Regions from separate parts of the Bacillus sp. FAU20 genome, predicted to be linked through region 1. Evidence: riboswitches for the same ligand, from Rfam matches in the RefSeq annotation. Region 1 holds a riboswitch; each other region holds the start of a gene.
The links. A riboswitch is a leader RNA that binds a small molecule or an ion and turns the genes downstream of it on or off. The one in region 1 is predicted to bind S-adenosylmethionine.
Positions count from the first base shown of each region.

Region 1 (5,139 bases):
GAAAGAAAGAGTAGGAGAACTATTTAGGAAGCTGCAAAAAGAAGGTACAACAATTGTAATGGCAACGCATGATATTGAGTTTGCAGCGAAATATGTGGATCAATGTATGATGTTATTTGATGGAACAGTCATTATGAATGATGCACCGAAAGAATTTTTTAGCGGCAACTTCTTTTATACAACATCTATTAACCGATTCATTCGAAAAGAATTGCCATATGCATTAACGTGGGAGGATGTGTACGAAGCTTGTCCAAACGATATGTTGCATTCATAATATGTATCTTTGCAGTAATTATCGGCACATTACTCTTTACGACACTTGTCATGGACGGTTATTACATGTTAAGTAGTTTGTTTATATTAGCGGTTATTATGTTACCTTTCTATATCCGTTTTGAAAGAAAGGTGTTTGTTTCACGTGAAATTGTTCTCGTTGCTGTATTAGCGGCAATTGCAGCAGTAAGCCGGGTGCCATTTTCTATTTTACCAAGTGTACAACCAACTTCTTTTGTCATTATCGTTTCTGCAATTGTATTTGGAAGTGAAACTGGTTTTATGATTGGTGCTACAGCAGCAATCGTATCCAATATTTTTTTAGGACAAGGTCCATGGACACCGTGGCAAATGTTTTCGTGGGGTATGATTGGTTTTATAGCAGGTCTACTTCGTAATACATTTTTTATGAAAAAGCTATGGGGAAGACTTCTTTACGGAGTAATTGTTGGCTTTTTATTTGGCTGGATTATGAATTTCTGGGGCCTTCTCGGTTTTATACGAGAAGCAACGTGGGAAACTGTCATTTCGTATTATATCGCAAGTTTTTACTTTGATTTGAGCCATGCGATTTCGAATGTTATTTTCTTACTACTATTTAGTACATCTTGGATTACGATTCTTACAAGATTTAAAAAGAAATACGGTATATTAGATGAGCATAACGTGACATAGAAAAGCATACTCATATAAGGTAGGGTCGCGACTTACATATTCGTTTGCCTCTTTCATGCTTCTTACATATTGTAAGGAGCATTTTTTTGTCAAAAAATTGATTTAATATGCATCCGTTATTATATAAAATTATTTGTATAATGGTAGGTGAGAACTTTTTTCAAAAGTGAGGTGTATAGTTAATGAAGTTAGTTATTCCGAAGCAACATGGTGCATGGGCCATGCTTGTTATTCCTTTTTTATTAAGTGTCATACTTGGGAAACCTACTATTTATCATATTCCATTGTTTTTAGCGTGGTTTTTTATCTATTTAGCCACGTATCCATTTCTTACGTACATAAAGCAAAGACGAAAAAAAGAGTTTTTACAAGCTGCCATTGTTTATTTCATTATTGCGTTCCTATTTGGGATGATTTCTTTATTATATGAGTGGCGAATTCTTTTATTCGTAATAGTAATGATTCCATTATTTATAGTGAATATGTATTACGCCCGTCAAAAAAATGAAAGAGCACTATTAAATGATATTTGTGCAATCATTGTGTTTTGTATCGGTGGGTTAATTAGTTATTACTTTTCAATGAAGCAAATCGATCATACAGCTTTATTCATTGCACTTATTTCATTTTTATACTTTTTAGGTAGTACGTTCTATGTGAAAACGATGATTCGTGAAAAAAATAACCCGAAGTATCGTCTTATATCTTGGGGATATCATATCTTATTAACGATAATTGTATTTGCGATTAATCCGTGGTGTTCTCTTATTTTTATACCAAGTGTCATTCGAGCAATTGTGTTGTATGGCAAAAAAATTTCTATTATAAAAGTAGGAATTTTAGAAATTGCTAATTCTGTATATTTTTTAATCATAACGGCAATAATTATGAAGTATGCCATTTGAAAAAACTTCCCATCAATTGATGGGAAGTTTTTAATCTTTTTCTAAAATGTGAACGGTGTACTCGCAACGTTGAATAGCTTGTTCAACAGCATAAAGTGATTGTTCAATACGAGCGCGATTAAAATCTTTTTCAACTGTTTCGAGCGCTTCTTCTAAACAATTTTTAGCTTCTTGTAATGATTGAAAAGAATCTTGTACATATCCGCGAGCATTTTGATGCATTTCATAATCCTCCTTGCATGTTCGTATATGGGTAGTATGAACAGTAAGGAAGAAAATATAATTTGTTATATTTATTATATTTGTTTGACAATTAAAGTGGAATTACGTATAGTAAGAATTAAGTGAATATTTTCTTATCCAGAGAGGTGGAGGGACTGGCCCGATGAAACCCAGCAACCGCGATGCAGGTGCTAATTCCAGCAGAACATATTTGTTCTGGGAGATAAGACGAAGATATATACGTAACTTCTTCTTATCGGAGAGGTTTTTTTATTGCAAAAAAACCGATTACGAAAATTTATATTAAGAAGAAAGGGGTTGCGCATTACTGTGACACTCGAAAAATACGTAAAACTGCGTAGTACAGTTTATGAATATATGATAGAGCAAGATAAGCCGATATCATTGTTAGATATTCAAGAACATATCGTTTCGCATCATGAAGGAAAATTCACGAAAAAGATGTTGCATCAATTTTATTTATCAAGATTATTAGACGAACTAAAACTGGATGGGAAAATTACATTAGCTGATGAATATCTCTATGCTGAAAAAGGGGTATTGTATAAGGCGAGAAAAGGGAGCTAAGCTCTCTTTTTTTTCTTAAAATAACGGAGTATGTAGAGTAAAAGACTGCTAAAGCAGCCTGATACAGGGAATGGTGTTGAGTGTGTAGTGTCAAAAATTGAATGTGCCTGAAAGAGGCAATTCATATCGGCTGCAAATGAAAAGAGACACCTTCGCCGAATAGGTGTCAGTCATTTTGTCATATAGACTTGCTATTTGACAGTTATTAGAATAACATGCAGGGGCTCTAGAAGTCAAAAGGGAATTAAAGGAAGAGGTGTTGTTATGTATGCTTATTTAATAAAAGAACTATATAGGCATATTCCGAAATATATTATTGATAGAGGATATGAATATTATGAAGATGGACATGTAGAAGATGTTGAAGTACATGCTAATAAAGTATTTGCTTTTGTGAATGGTAATGCAGGAAATTATGAAGTCGTTATCGACCTCAAAGATTTTTCAGAAAGTAACTGTGAGTGTCCCTATGAAAATTATTGTAAACGTATGGCGGCAGTTGTTTATGATATTCAAGGCACTGGTGAGAGTGCAGTTAAAGAGAAACTGAAAGATTTAGAAAAGGAAGAGTTACTTACTGTATTAAACCGTTTATTACAAAGTTCGAAAAACGTGCAAATTGTAGAGAAGTTGTTAAAGAAGGGGAAACTTTAACTTATAGAGGGAGTTGTTATGTAGTGAATGTACTAATTGTATACGCTCATCCTAATCCTTCAAGTTTTAACGCGGCGATTTTAAATCATGTGCAAAAAGGACTACAGGAAACAAATCATTCAGTTACCGTACTTGATTTATACAAAGAACAATTTGATCCAGTCCTCGTATTTCATGAAGAGAAGAAAAGACGTGATTTAGTAAATGAAGAAGAAACAGCTCGGTACAGAACGTTAGTAGAAGAAGCAGATACACTTTTATTCATCTATCCAATATGGTGGTGGGGGATGCCAGCAATTTTAAAAGGATTTATCGATCGTATTTTCGTAGCTGGATTTGCTTATAAATATGAAGGGGTTCTGCCGAAAGGATTATTGCAAGGGAAAAAAGCGTGGGTTATTAATACGTTAGACTCGCCTCTATGGTACGTCGCATTGTTATATCGATCAGCAGATTGGATTATGATGAAGAGAGGTGTTTTACGTTTTTGTGGCATTCGCGATATAAAACGGTCAGTGTTTCAATCTGTGAAAACGAGTAAAGTATCAAAGCGTGAAAAATGGTTATTACAAATAGAAGAAAAGGCTCGTACATTATGAATGAAGTCGACCGTATTATAAACTGTGTTCAGTATGATGGCGAACTTTTTCGGAAGTATGTTACGCGTTTACTTCAATTGAAAAAATGCAGCGATACATTTCAACAAATTCAAATTGAGTTAAGAAATGACTACTTGATAAAAGGAATTTGTGAAAGAGAAGTTGATGAGGTAGTACGGGGAAGTAAAGAATATGAAATGCATTTTCTTCCTAAAGTATTACAGTGGAATTTTTTGAGGGAAAATCCATATCTAATTGAAAAAGTGTGTGAAGATTTTTTTGCGTTTGAGGCATTACATCTTAAGGACGTAGAGTGGAATACAGTTATAAATTGCATGGGAAATAAATGATTTATTATGTAAAAAAACTAGTATAAAACTAGCTTTTCGTTTAAATAAATAAGAAGTATAGACTAAATGATAAAACCCGCATATAGTAAGTTCACAACACAAAATCCCATAATGTCACGAGCACCTAAACCAGCTATCGCTAATGCTGGTAATGCCCAGAAAGGTTGAAAGAAACGGTATTTGAATATTGATCTAGTTGATTAATATGCAGCAAGTGCAAAAGGATTTTATTTTCTTTTGTGGAATGTTATTTATATTTACCTTATTAAAATTTAGAAAGGAGAATATTTATGAAACATTCCTTAATGGAGACAAATTCAGAACCAGAAAAGAAAGAATCGTTGCTTACACGATGTGCAAATATATTTTCGAGATGGTCTCAGAAATATGTCCCGGATGCCTTTGTTATTGCAGTGCTGCTCACTTTATTTACTTTCATTATAGCTTTGTTGATGAATCCCTCAAATCCGTACAAAATCGTAAAATCTTGGGGGGATGGGTTTTGGACTTATTTAACGTTTACAATGCAAATGGTATTGCTAATGGTTACAGGGATGACGTTAGCTTCTGTCCCGTTTATTAATAGAGCCTTGCAGTCTGTTGCAAAGTTAGCCGATACACCTCAAAAGGCCTATACGATGACATTTTTGATCAGTGCAATTGCATACTATATCAATTGGGGTCTAGCCGTAGTTGTGGGAGCTATCATTGCAAAGGAAGTAGCAAAAAAGAATGCGAATGCACATTTTCCATTACTTGTAGCAGCTGCTTATGCTCCGACAGCCTTATATAGCGCAGGTCTCTCCAGTTCTATTGGCCTGACAATTGCCACAAAGGATCATTTTCTTGTAGATATGATTGGAATTATTC
Region 1 is NZ_JBVYHY010000011.1:156,459-161,597, forward strand. Features, by position in the region: gene AC0OM3_RS09200 (ABC transporter ATP-binding protein) at 1-277, shown strand, start outside; gene AC0OM3_RS09205 (ECF transporter S component) at 250-951, shown strand; gene AC0OM3_RS09210 (YwiC-like family protein) at 1,134-1,856, shown strand; gene AC0OM3_RS09215 (hypothetical protein) at 1,887-2,078, opposite strand; SAM riboswitch class I at 2,210-2,308, shown strand; gene AC0OM3_RS09220 (hypothetical protein) at 2,409-2,666, shown strand; gene AC0OM3_RS09225 (SWIM zinc finger family protein) at 2,931-3,320, shown strand; gene AC0OM3_RS09230 (NAD(P)H-dependent oxidoreductase) at 3,344-3,919, shown strand; gene AC0OM3_RS09235 (hypothetical protein) at 3,916-4,269, shown strand; partial or broken gene AC0OM3_RS09240 (TIGR00366 family protein) at 4,310-4,436, opposite strand; gene AC0OM3_RS09245 (short-chain fatty acid transporter) at 4,560-5,139, shown strand, end outside.

Region 2 (5,139 bases), on a different contig from region 1:
GTAGCCAAAATTGTCATTTTTCTTGCTGCATCTAAACCTTCTACATCTGATGTTGGATCCGCTTCTGCAAATCCAAGTTGTTGGGCTTCTTTTAACACGTCGTTATATGCTCTCCCTTCATCTGACATTTTCGTCAAAATAAAATTAGTCGTTCCATTTACAATTCCCATTACTTTCGTAATAAGATCTGAAGAAAGTCCTTCTACGATACTGCGTAAAATTGGAATTCCCCCTGCCACACTCGCCTCATAGAATAAATCAGCCTTATTATCTTTTGCTGTCGCTAATAATTCAGCTCCATGTAATGCCATTAAGTCTTTATTTGCAGTTACAACATGCTTTCCGCTTTTTAAAGCTTGTAAAATATATGATTTTGCATCATCAATGCCACCCATCACTTCGATGACAACATCAATATTTGGATTATCTAAAATTTCATGTGCATCTTGTGTTAATAGAGTAGAAGGTACCTCTACCTCTCTCTCTTTCTCAATGTTTTGCACTAATACTTTCGTTACCTTCACTGGACAACCTACTTGGTGTATGAGTCGTTCTTGATGATCCGTAATAATACGAACCACACCACTGCCAACCGTCCCAAGACCTAATAACCCAACTTGAATTTCTTTCATAGTACTTTCCACCCCTCAAAAATTGTGTTTAGATGAAATTATATGAGTAAAAAACCTGAAAAACAATGTATTTTGAACATTCGGAAAAATAAAGGTTAATCTTTACAAGGAAAACGTTACCACGTGTTACACAATCTTTCTTTACAATATATAAGGGGTTTCTTGATACACGTAATAATTCAGCCAATTAGAGAATAATAGATTCCCATGGCTCCTCCACCGTACAAGCGGCTTCTCATTTGGATTATTATGCTTAAAATAGTTTTTCGGCACATCAATATTTAACCCTTTTTGGCGGTCCCGGTCGTATTCTTGCTTTAACGTGTCACAACTATATTCACTATGCCCAAGCGCAAACACTTGTCTTCCTCCTTGCCCAATAACAAGGTGAACACCTGCTTCCTCAGAGTTTGCTAACAGTGTTAATTCTGTCACCTCTCTAATATCACTCTCTCGTACTTCTGTATGACGAGAATGCGGGGCAAAAAACAATTCATCAAACCCTTGTAACAGTTTCACATGTTGCTCGCAAACTTCATGTTCAAACACACCGAACATTTTTTCCTTAAGAGGATACTTTGGAACGCCATAATGATAGTACAAACCAGCCTGTGCTCCCCAGCAAATATGAAGCGTAGATGTTACATTCGTTTTTGAATACTCCATAATATGTTTAAGCTCTTCCCAATAATCTACCTCTTCAAAAGCAAGGGTCTCCACTGGCGCTCCTGTAATAATAAGCCCATCAAACTTTTCATTTTCAATATCACGAAACGTTTTATAAAAGCTTGTTAAATGTTCTTGCGTTACATTACGAGATAGATGTGATTCCATATGAAGCAAATGAACATCTAATTGTAACGGTGTGTTTCCAATTAAGCGAAGTAATTGCGCCTCTGTATCTTGCTTCGTTGGCATTAAATTTAATATAGCAATTTTTAAAGCACGTATATCTTGTGTTTCTGCCCGCTCCTTCGTCATTACAAAAATATTTTCTTTTTGCAACACTTTGCGAGCCGGTAAATCTTTATCAATTATGATCGGCATGTGTTTTGCCTCCAACTAGAGCTGCTTCCAAATCTGCAATAATATCAGAAACATCTTCTATACCAACCGATAAACGAATTAAATCAGATGTAACACCAGCTAAACGCTGATCTTCAGCATTTAATTGTCTATGCGTCGTACTAGCAGGATGTATAACGCAAGTTCGTGCATCAGCTACGTGCGTTACGAGAGTTGCTAGTTTTACATTTGCGATAAATTCTTTTGCTGCTTCTAATCCGCCTTTAATACCGAAAGTTAAAACACCACTAGCACCTTTTTTCAAATACTGTTGTGCTAATGAGTAATTTTCATTACTATCTAAGCCCGGATAATTCACCCATTCAATACGTTCATGATTAGCAAGCCAATTAGCAACTGCAAGAGCATTTTCACTATGACGTTCCATTCGTAAATGCAATGTTTCTAAGCCAATATTGCTAATATATGCATTGAATGGGCTCATACAATTTCCATAATCTCTTAATAGCTGAACACGTGCTTTCACAATATACGCTGCTGCACCAAAGTTTTGAACGTAACTTACACCATGATAACTTGGATCTGGTTCAACAAGTTCAGGATACTTCCCATTTGTCCAATCAAAGTTTCCACCGTCAATTACAATACCGCCTAAGGAGCTCGCATGCCCATCGATATATTTAGTCGTAGAATGAACAATAATATTGGCCCCATGTTCAAGCGCCTGGCATAAATAAGGAGTTGCTAATGTATTATCAACGATAAAAGGTACCTCTAATTCTTTAGCAGCAGCTGAAAATTCTTTAAAATTTAAAACATTCATCGCTGGATTTCCTAACGATTCTGCATAGATAAGTTTCGTCTTGTCATTAGCAAGCGCCGTAATTTCATCTGCCGTTAAATTTGGATTAAAGAACGTAACATCAATGCCCAGTTTACGCAAACTCACTCCAAATAAATTAAACGTTCCCCCGTAAACCGTTGAAGAACAAAGTAAATGATCCCCACTACTACAAATATTTAAAACGGCGAGCATAATAGCTGCTTGCCCAGAAGCCGTTGCAACAGCTCCTACACCGCCTTCTAAATCTGATAACTTCTGCTCAAATGCGGCTAGAGTAGGGTTTCCAATACGCGTATAAATATATCCTTCTGCCTCTAAGTTAAATAGAGCTGCTAAATCATCCGAAGTATCGTATTTATACGTTGTGCTTTGATAAAGTGGTAAAACACGTGGTTCACCATTCTTTGGCGTATAGCCACCTTGCACACAAATCGTTCCTTTTCCCCATGATTCTCCCATCTCTCATTCTCCTTTCTTTTATACAAAATAAAAAACTGCCCCTTTCCTGAAAACAAGAAAGGAGCAGTTTGAAAACACGCTCTAAAGGCTCTTTCTTATCTCTCAGGATTACTACCTGCAGGATTTGGCACAATTCCGTTATACGGCTGTTGCCAAGGTTTCATCGGGCCTGTCCCTCCACCTTTTCTTGATAAGACTATGCAATTACCGTTGATTTTATAGCAATAATTTCCTAATGTCAAACAGTTTTTCTGAATGTTCTAAAATAAATGTTAACAGTTTCATATAAAGCAACAAAAGAATTATATTCCATACTAACTCGAAAAATACCTTAGAAAAAAATGATTCATGTAAAATAAACCCGAATCATCTATTTTCATTAAACAAACTGTTTTAATAGAGCGTATAATTCTTCAAAATTATGCACTTCATATGTCGGTATAATCCCACTATCATTTAATTTTCTTTCTGGATTAAACCAACAAGTATCAATTCCCGCTACATATCCACCTTTAATATCAGCGCTTAATGAATCTCCAATAATCAGCCCTTCTTCAAGTGCAAAGTTAGGAATCCGTTCAAAAACATAATCAAAATACTCTTTCATCGGCTTTTGAAAACCTGTATCTTCAGAAACAAAAACATCTTTAAACAATGAATGTAACCCTGCATTACGCAAACGTTTATCTTGCGTCTTAGAAACACCATTTGTCACTATATACAATTCATACTCCCCTTGAATTTGATTTATAAATTCAAACGCACCTTGCATAAGTTGATCTCCTTCTTCTAAGTAGCTACGATAATTATTTTCGAATAATATCCCATCTACTTCTTCTCCATACTCTTTAAACAACAGAGAGAATCGTGTATTTACAACTTCATCGCGTGATAGTTCACCTTTTTCAAAAGCATCCCAAAGACCTTTATTAACTTTTTTATAATGCGCTTCGACCTCTCTACTTAGAGGAATCCCTTTCTCTTCAAACAGCATACGTAACGCTTCTTTTTCTGCCTTGTGAAAATCTAACAATGTATCATCTACATCAAATAATAGTATTTTGTATTTTTTCATAAACCCCTCACACTCTCTTTTCTACAAAAACAAATTTACATAAATCGTATCATTCCTTCTTGTAAAGATAATAGGAGATATCTCATACTATACATGGGGGGTGAAAATATGAAAATCAGCAAAAATGAGGAAGAAATTTATCAATACATGCGAATCCATCAATTCCATACCCCATTTTCATTTCATGTCTTGCCATATGTAGAGCTGCATTCTTTTCAAACGAAAGAGATGATATGTAGCGAAGGAAATGCTCTCCCTTATCTCTATTACTTAATTTCTAGGAAAGCAAAAATATATATGAGTCATCAAAACGGGAAGGTTTCATTAATTAACTTTATTCAAGCACCATCTTTTATCGGAGAATTAGGATTAATAGGAGTAGAAAATATTACTAAATCCGTTGAAGTACTAGAAGATTGTGTATGTTTGGCACTTCCTCTTAAAGATTGTCAGCAACTTTTATTACAAGATGCAACGTTTTTACAGCACTTATGTAAATTTATTGGAGAAAAGACAATTACTCGCACTGAAAATTACGCAAAAAACTATAGTTATCCTTTTGAAAATCGATTAGCTGCTTTTATTTTATTAACAGAGCAAAATAATTGTTATATAGAAAAGCATACCGAGGCCTCGGAATATTTAAATGTCAGCTACCGTCATCTTTTATATGTATTAAATCAGTTTTGCCAACAAAATTATTTAAGAAAAGAAGGCCGAACATATTATATACAAGATCGAAATACATTAGAAAAACTTGCTGATGAACTAAAAATATAAAAAAACAGCATTAACATGTAAACGTTAATACTGTTTTTTCGAGTGACGATTATAATTTTAATTAAAATTCACTTGCTACTTTAGCTGCTTCTTCAAGACCTGCAGCGATGATTTCTTCTGCTTTATCTGGGAATTGGTTATGCCCTTCAATAACTACTGTTTCCATGTTTGTTGCGCCGAAGAAGCCCATCATACTTGCTACATATTTAACAGCCATTTCTACCTCAGCTGCTGGACCTTCTGAATATACGCCGCCTCTTGCATTTAATAATGCAATCTTCTTATCTCCGATTAGGCCAACTGGACCCTCTGGCGTATATTTG
Region 2 is NZ_JBVYHY010000022.1:313,289-318,427, forward strand. Features, by position in the region: gene AC0OM3_RS19885 (homoserine dehydrogenase) at 1-632, opposite strand, end outside; gene metA (homoserine O-acetyltransferase MetA) at 774-1,679, opposite strand; gene AC0OM3_RS19895 (bifunctional O-acetylhomoserine aminocarboxypropyltransferase/cysteine synthase) at 1,663-2,961, opposite strand; SAM riboswitch class I at 3,054-3,158, opposite strand; gene AC0OM3_RS19900 (YjjG family noncanonical pyrimidine nucleotidase) at 3,341-4,036, opposite strand; gene AC0OM3_RS19905 (transcriptional regulator YeiL) at 4,145-4,816, shown strand; gene AC0OM3_RS19910 (FMN-dependent NADH-azoreductase) at 4,878-5,139, opposite strand, start outside.
Region 2: another riboswitch for S-adenosylmethionine. It lies ahead of AC0OM3_RS19895 (bifunctional O-acetylhomoserine aminocarboxypropyltransferase/cysteine synthase); the one in region 1 lies ahead of AC0OM3_RS09220 (hypothetical protein).

Region 3 (5,139 bases), on a different contig from region 1:
TAAATGTCCGAAGCGGTATGCTAAATCCCCTAATCCGCCAGCACCTACAAGGCCAGCCATTGCTGTTGCGCCAATTAAGCCAATTGTTGCAATTGTTAATCCAAGTACAAGGGAGGGACGAGCTTCTTTCACCATGACGTGCCAAATGATTTTTATAGTAGAGACTCCCATCGCTTGGTAGGCTTCAATGACACCGCGATCGACTTCTAGTAAAGCTGTCTCCATTAAACGTGCGATATAAGGGGCTGTGAAGACGACAAGCGGTACGATAACACCTTGCACGCCAATGGATGTTCCCATTAGAAACTTTGTAAAAGGCAAGATAAAGAATAATAGAATGATAAATGGAAGAGAGCGAATAACATTAATAACCGTATTAAGAATAGGATAGATGATTTTATTTTCACGCTGCCCACCAGGTCTCGTTAAAACAAGTGTGACGCCAAGTGGCAGTGCAATAAGGATCGAGATGAGTAATGAAATAGATGTCATTTGAAAGGTTTGGATTGTGGCTTCCCATATGACTTTACCCCATTCATCCAAAAAGGACTTGTTTCCCATAATCTGTTCTACCTCCTTCTACGATGATTCCTTGCTCTTGTAAAAATGATAAAGCACGGTGGATTTCATTTTGTTCCCCTTGCATATGAACGACTAGTTTCCCATATGCTTCATGTTTTAACTGCGTAATATTACCGGATAAAATATTCGGATACACTTGGAAACGTTTTGTGGCAACGGCTAAGGCAGGTTCCCCTGAAGTAGTGCCAATAAATGAAAGTGTTACAATTTCTCCAGTACGTTGTAGTTCTTTCTGTACCTCTTCTGGAATTTTCGCTGCAAATGCGCTATTTACAAATTTCTTCGTTGTTACATGTTGTGGGTTTGTGAAAATATCTTTTACAGTTCCACTTTCGACTACAGATCCATGTTCCATAACAGCAACGCGGTCACATATACGCTGGATGACATTCATTTCATGTGTAATGAGTAAAATCGTAATTCCGATTTCTTCGTTAATCTTTAATAGCAAATCAAGGATAGAATCGGTTGTTTCTGGATCTAATGCGCTCGTTGCTTCATCACTTAATAACACTTCAGGTTCATGTGATAGCGCACGAGCAATTGCAACACGCTGTTTTTGACCACCAGAAAGTTCGCTTGGATACGCATCTTTTCGATTAAAAAGATCGACAATGCGTAAATACTTTTCTACTCTTTTTTCAATTTCTGCTTTTGGAATGCCAGCAAGCCGTAACGGTAATGCGATATTTTCATAAACGGTAACAGTTTTAAGTAAATTGAATCCTTGAAAGATCATTCCGATTTTTTGTCTCGCTTTTGCTAGTTCTTTTGTCGATAACGTTGTTAAGTCTTGTTCGTTTACAATGATATTTCCTGTCGTTGGTTTTTCTAATAAATTTACACATCGAATCAATGTACTTTTACCAGCGCCACTATACCCAATGATTCCAAATACCTCGCCTTTTTCTACTTTAAGGGAAGTAGACTTAAGAGCCTCAACATTCCCTTTTTTTGTTGTAAATACTTTGGATATGTTTTGTAATTCAATCATTATCGTCAGCTCCTACCAAGATGGTAAAATTGAACCATCAAATTTTTTCTCGATAAACTCTTTTACTTCTTTAGATTGATAAGCTTTCTTTAATTTATTTACAACGGCATCATCTTTATTTTCAGTACGAACAACAACCCAGTTCACATATGGTGAATCTTTTCCTTCGCGGAAAATAGAATCTTTCGCTGGACTTAATTTTGCACCTAATGCAAAGTTTGTGTTAATTGCAGCTGCTTTCACTTCACTTAGTTGCGTTGGTAATTGAGATGCCTCTAATTCGACAATCTTTAATTTTTTTGGATTTTCAATTACATCTTTTGCAGTCGCTTTTTCTGTAGCCTTTGGATCAACTTTTAAAACCCCTGCTTTTTCAAATAATTTTAAAGCTCGAAGTTCATTTGTTGGGTCATTTGGTACAGCAATTGCGTCGCCCTCTTTTAAATCTTTTACATCTTTTACATCTTTAGAATATACGCCCATAGGGAATGTTACTGTTGAAAATACTTCAGTTAATTTCATATTGCGTTCAGCTTTAAATACATCTAAATAAGATTTCGTTTGGTAGCTATTTACATCAAGGCTTTTTTCATCTAATGATACGTTTGGCGCTACATAATCATTAAATACTTTTATATCAATTTCGAGACCATCTTTTGCTGCAACTTCTTTTACCTTTTCAAAAATTTGTTCATGTGGTCCACCTGTTACACCGACAGTAATCTTTTTCTCGTCTAATGCTTTTACCTCTTTATTTGAACTCACGCTACATGCGCCTAATAACAATACTGCTCCGCTTACAATGCTTAATAATACCTTTTTCATCTATAAATCCCCCTTCATATACGTTCCAAAATAAAAAGCACCTCCCAAAAATAAGAGAGGTGCCGAATAGACGAAATAGATTCCTCTCTTATCTTCCAAAACGAAAAATCGTTTTGCAGGAATTAGCACCTTAGCTTATACGTCATAAGCTCGGTTGCCGGGCATCATCGGGCCAGTCCCTCCGCCACTCTTGATAAGAGTATGTGTATGTAGTTTTGAATATGGTACTAATAGTAAATCGTACAAAAAGAATTGTCAATAATATTTTCAGAATATATTTTATTTTAAGGTAATCGAAACGTTTCCCTTTTTATGTCCTTTTTCTACATATATATGAGCTTCAGCAATTTCTTCTAATCGGTAAGTTCTATCAATAACAGGTTTTAGCTTTTCTGTTTCAGCTAGTTGTTTTAGCAGGTTCATATCTTCTTTACTGACCTTTGCCATCATTCCGTTCACAGATACATATTTTCCATTAGGCATTAATGCATCTGTACAAAGAGACTTTTTATATTTTCCAACTGCATCAAATATAATATCGTAGTGCTCGCCCTGCTTAGTAAAATCTTCTTTCATATAATCAATTACGTTGTCTGCCCCTAATGTTGTTACTAAATCGAAATTCGAACTACTACAAATGGCTGTGACAGTCGCCCCGAAGTATTTAGCAAGTTGTATGGCAGCTGTCCCTACTGACCCAGAGGCGCCGTATATAAGTACTCGTTGCCCTTTTTTTATCTGTCCTTTTCTAAGGAAGTGTAATGCTGAAGTTCCGCCAAAAGGAATAACGGCAGCTTCTTCATATGTCACATTGGTAGGTTTTAATGCTATTAATCCACTTTCATGCACGCATGTGTATTCCGCATAACCACCAAGGTTTAGTTCTGTTAATGCAAAAACTTGATCTCCCTTTTTAAATTGTGTTACATCTGTTCCAATGTCTTCGATTTCACCGGATAACTCTACGCCAAGTATAGGTTTTCTCGGTTTTCTGAAACCTAATATGATCCACATAGGAATCCAAAATAAGGGGGGGCTATTAAAGCCACGTATTCTACAATCTCCAGTCGATACACTTGTTGCGTGAATTTTAACTAATACTTCATTTTTTTTAGGTTTAGGCTTTTCTACATTTTGAAGCTGGAGAACATTAGGTGGTCCATACTTTGTGCAAATAATAGCTTTCATAATGACCTCCTGAAATGAGTTGTTATTATTTACAACATATTTAAAGTTTTTCTCAAACATGTTGCTATATAGAAAATAAATTTAAAGAGGAATATTAAGAATTATATGGATTTCATAGGAAAAGAGATGATATTATTTTTGGGGAGGAGGGGATGTTATGAAAAAATTTATTTTAATTTCAAGTTTAGTACTTGCAGTCGGTCTAGGAGTAGGGTGTAGTAATGAGAAAACAAAAAAGACTGATGAACCGAAAAAAGAAGTTGTGCAGAAAGAAAAGGAATTAACAGCGAAGGATGTTTTTAATAAAGCGAATGAAGCTTTTAAAAACGAAGAAAATGTAACGATGACATATGATGTGGGAATAAAGGCTGAAGGAACAGAGATGAATGTAATAAAGGCTAAAATGCAACTAGAGCCGAAGAAAAAAAATTCTCGTTCTGAAATGAATGTTTCTGGTACAGAGGTTGTTGTTTATGATGTGGGTGGCAAAATTGCTGGTCAGTTAAAAAATCCTAATACGGGTGAAATTATGTCTGTACCAGAGGAACAATTGAATGCTAACGGAATGAACGCGACTCAAGGAATGGTAGATAATTTAGAGATTCCATCGGAAATTTTAAATAAAGTGAAGATGGAGAAAAGTGGAGATAATTATAAGCTGAAGTTTGCATTAAAAGGGCAAGAGACAGAGAGTATGCTAGCTAGTATGGATGAAAAGCAGAAACAAATGCTACAAGGCCAAAATGCAAAGATAGAAGAAATAGATGGGGAATATATTATTACAAAAGAATTTAAATATGAATCAGCAAAGATAGATATGGTTATGAGTAGCAATGGTGAGGATAAAGCGCACATTATTACGGATGCAAAGTTTACATCGTATGATAAATTTGATCCAATACAATTGCCAGCAGCAAAGTAATCACTGTCAAGAGAGGTACCTGAAAGAACGGGTATCTCTTTTTGTTGCTAATAAGGAGAGTGTCCTTTGAAAAAAAGAAAGATAGCAGTGGTCATTGTCGCATATACGGTTTTGCTTGCAACGTCTGTACATACGTATAAAAAACAAATTGATCATCCTATTATGAGTGATGTAGGTAAATTGCTTCCGACAAAAATAAAACGTGTTGAAAGTGCTACGGAAGAGCACTCGTTAATAAAATTAGTGCGAGATGCAAAAGTTTCAGGAGAGAAAATTTCCATTGCAGGCATGCAACATAGCCAAGGAGGACAGACATATTATCCGAATGGCACGATGCTCGATATGAAAGGATATAATAAAATATTAGAATTTGATCCAGAGAAGAAGCGGATTACAGTGCAAAGTGGTGTCACCTGGAATGATATTCAGAAGAAAATAAATCCTTATGGCCTTGCGGTACAGGTCATGCAGTCTCAAAATATTTTTACTGTTGGCGGTTCATTAAGTGTAAATGTACACGGGCGTGATATTCGTCATGAGGCACTGATTGATACAGTAGATTCATTTAGATTGTTAATGGCAGATGGCACGGTACGTAATGTAAGTAGAGAAGAAAATGCAGAGTTAT
Region 3 is NZ_JBVYHY010000017.1:143,669-148,807, forward strand. Features, by position in the region: gene AC0OM3_RS13175 (methionine ABC transporter permease) at 1-561, opposite strand, end outside; gene AC0OM3_RS13180 (methionine ABC transporter ATP-binding protein) at 536-1,576, opposite strand; gene AC0OM3_RS13185 (MetQ/NlpA family ABC transporter substrate-binding protein) at 1,589-2,401, opposite strand; SAM riboswitch class I at 2,487-2,601, opposite strand; gene AC0OM3_RS13190 (NAD(P)-dependent alcohol dehydrogenase) at 2,681-3,589, opposite strand; gene AC0OM3_RS13195 (DUF6612 family protein) at 3,747-4,511, shown strand; gene AC0OM3_RS13200 (FAD-binding oxidoreductase) at 4,578-5,139, shown strand, end outside.
Region 3: another riboswitch for S-adenosylmethionine. It lies ahead of AC0OM3_RS13185 (MetQ/NlpA family ABC transporter substrate-binding protein); the one in region 1 lies ahead of AC0OM3_RS09220 (hypothetical protein).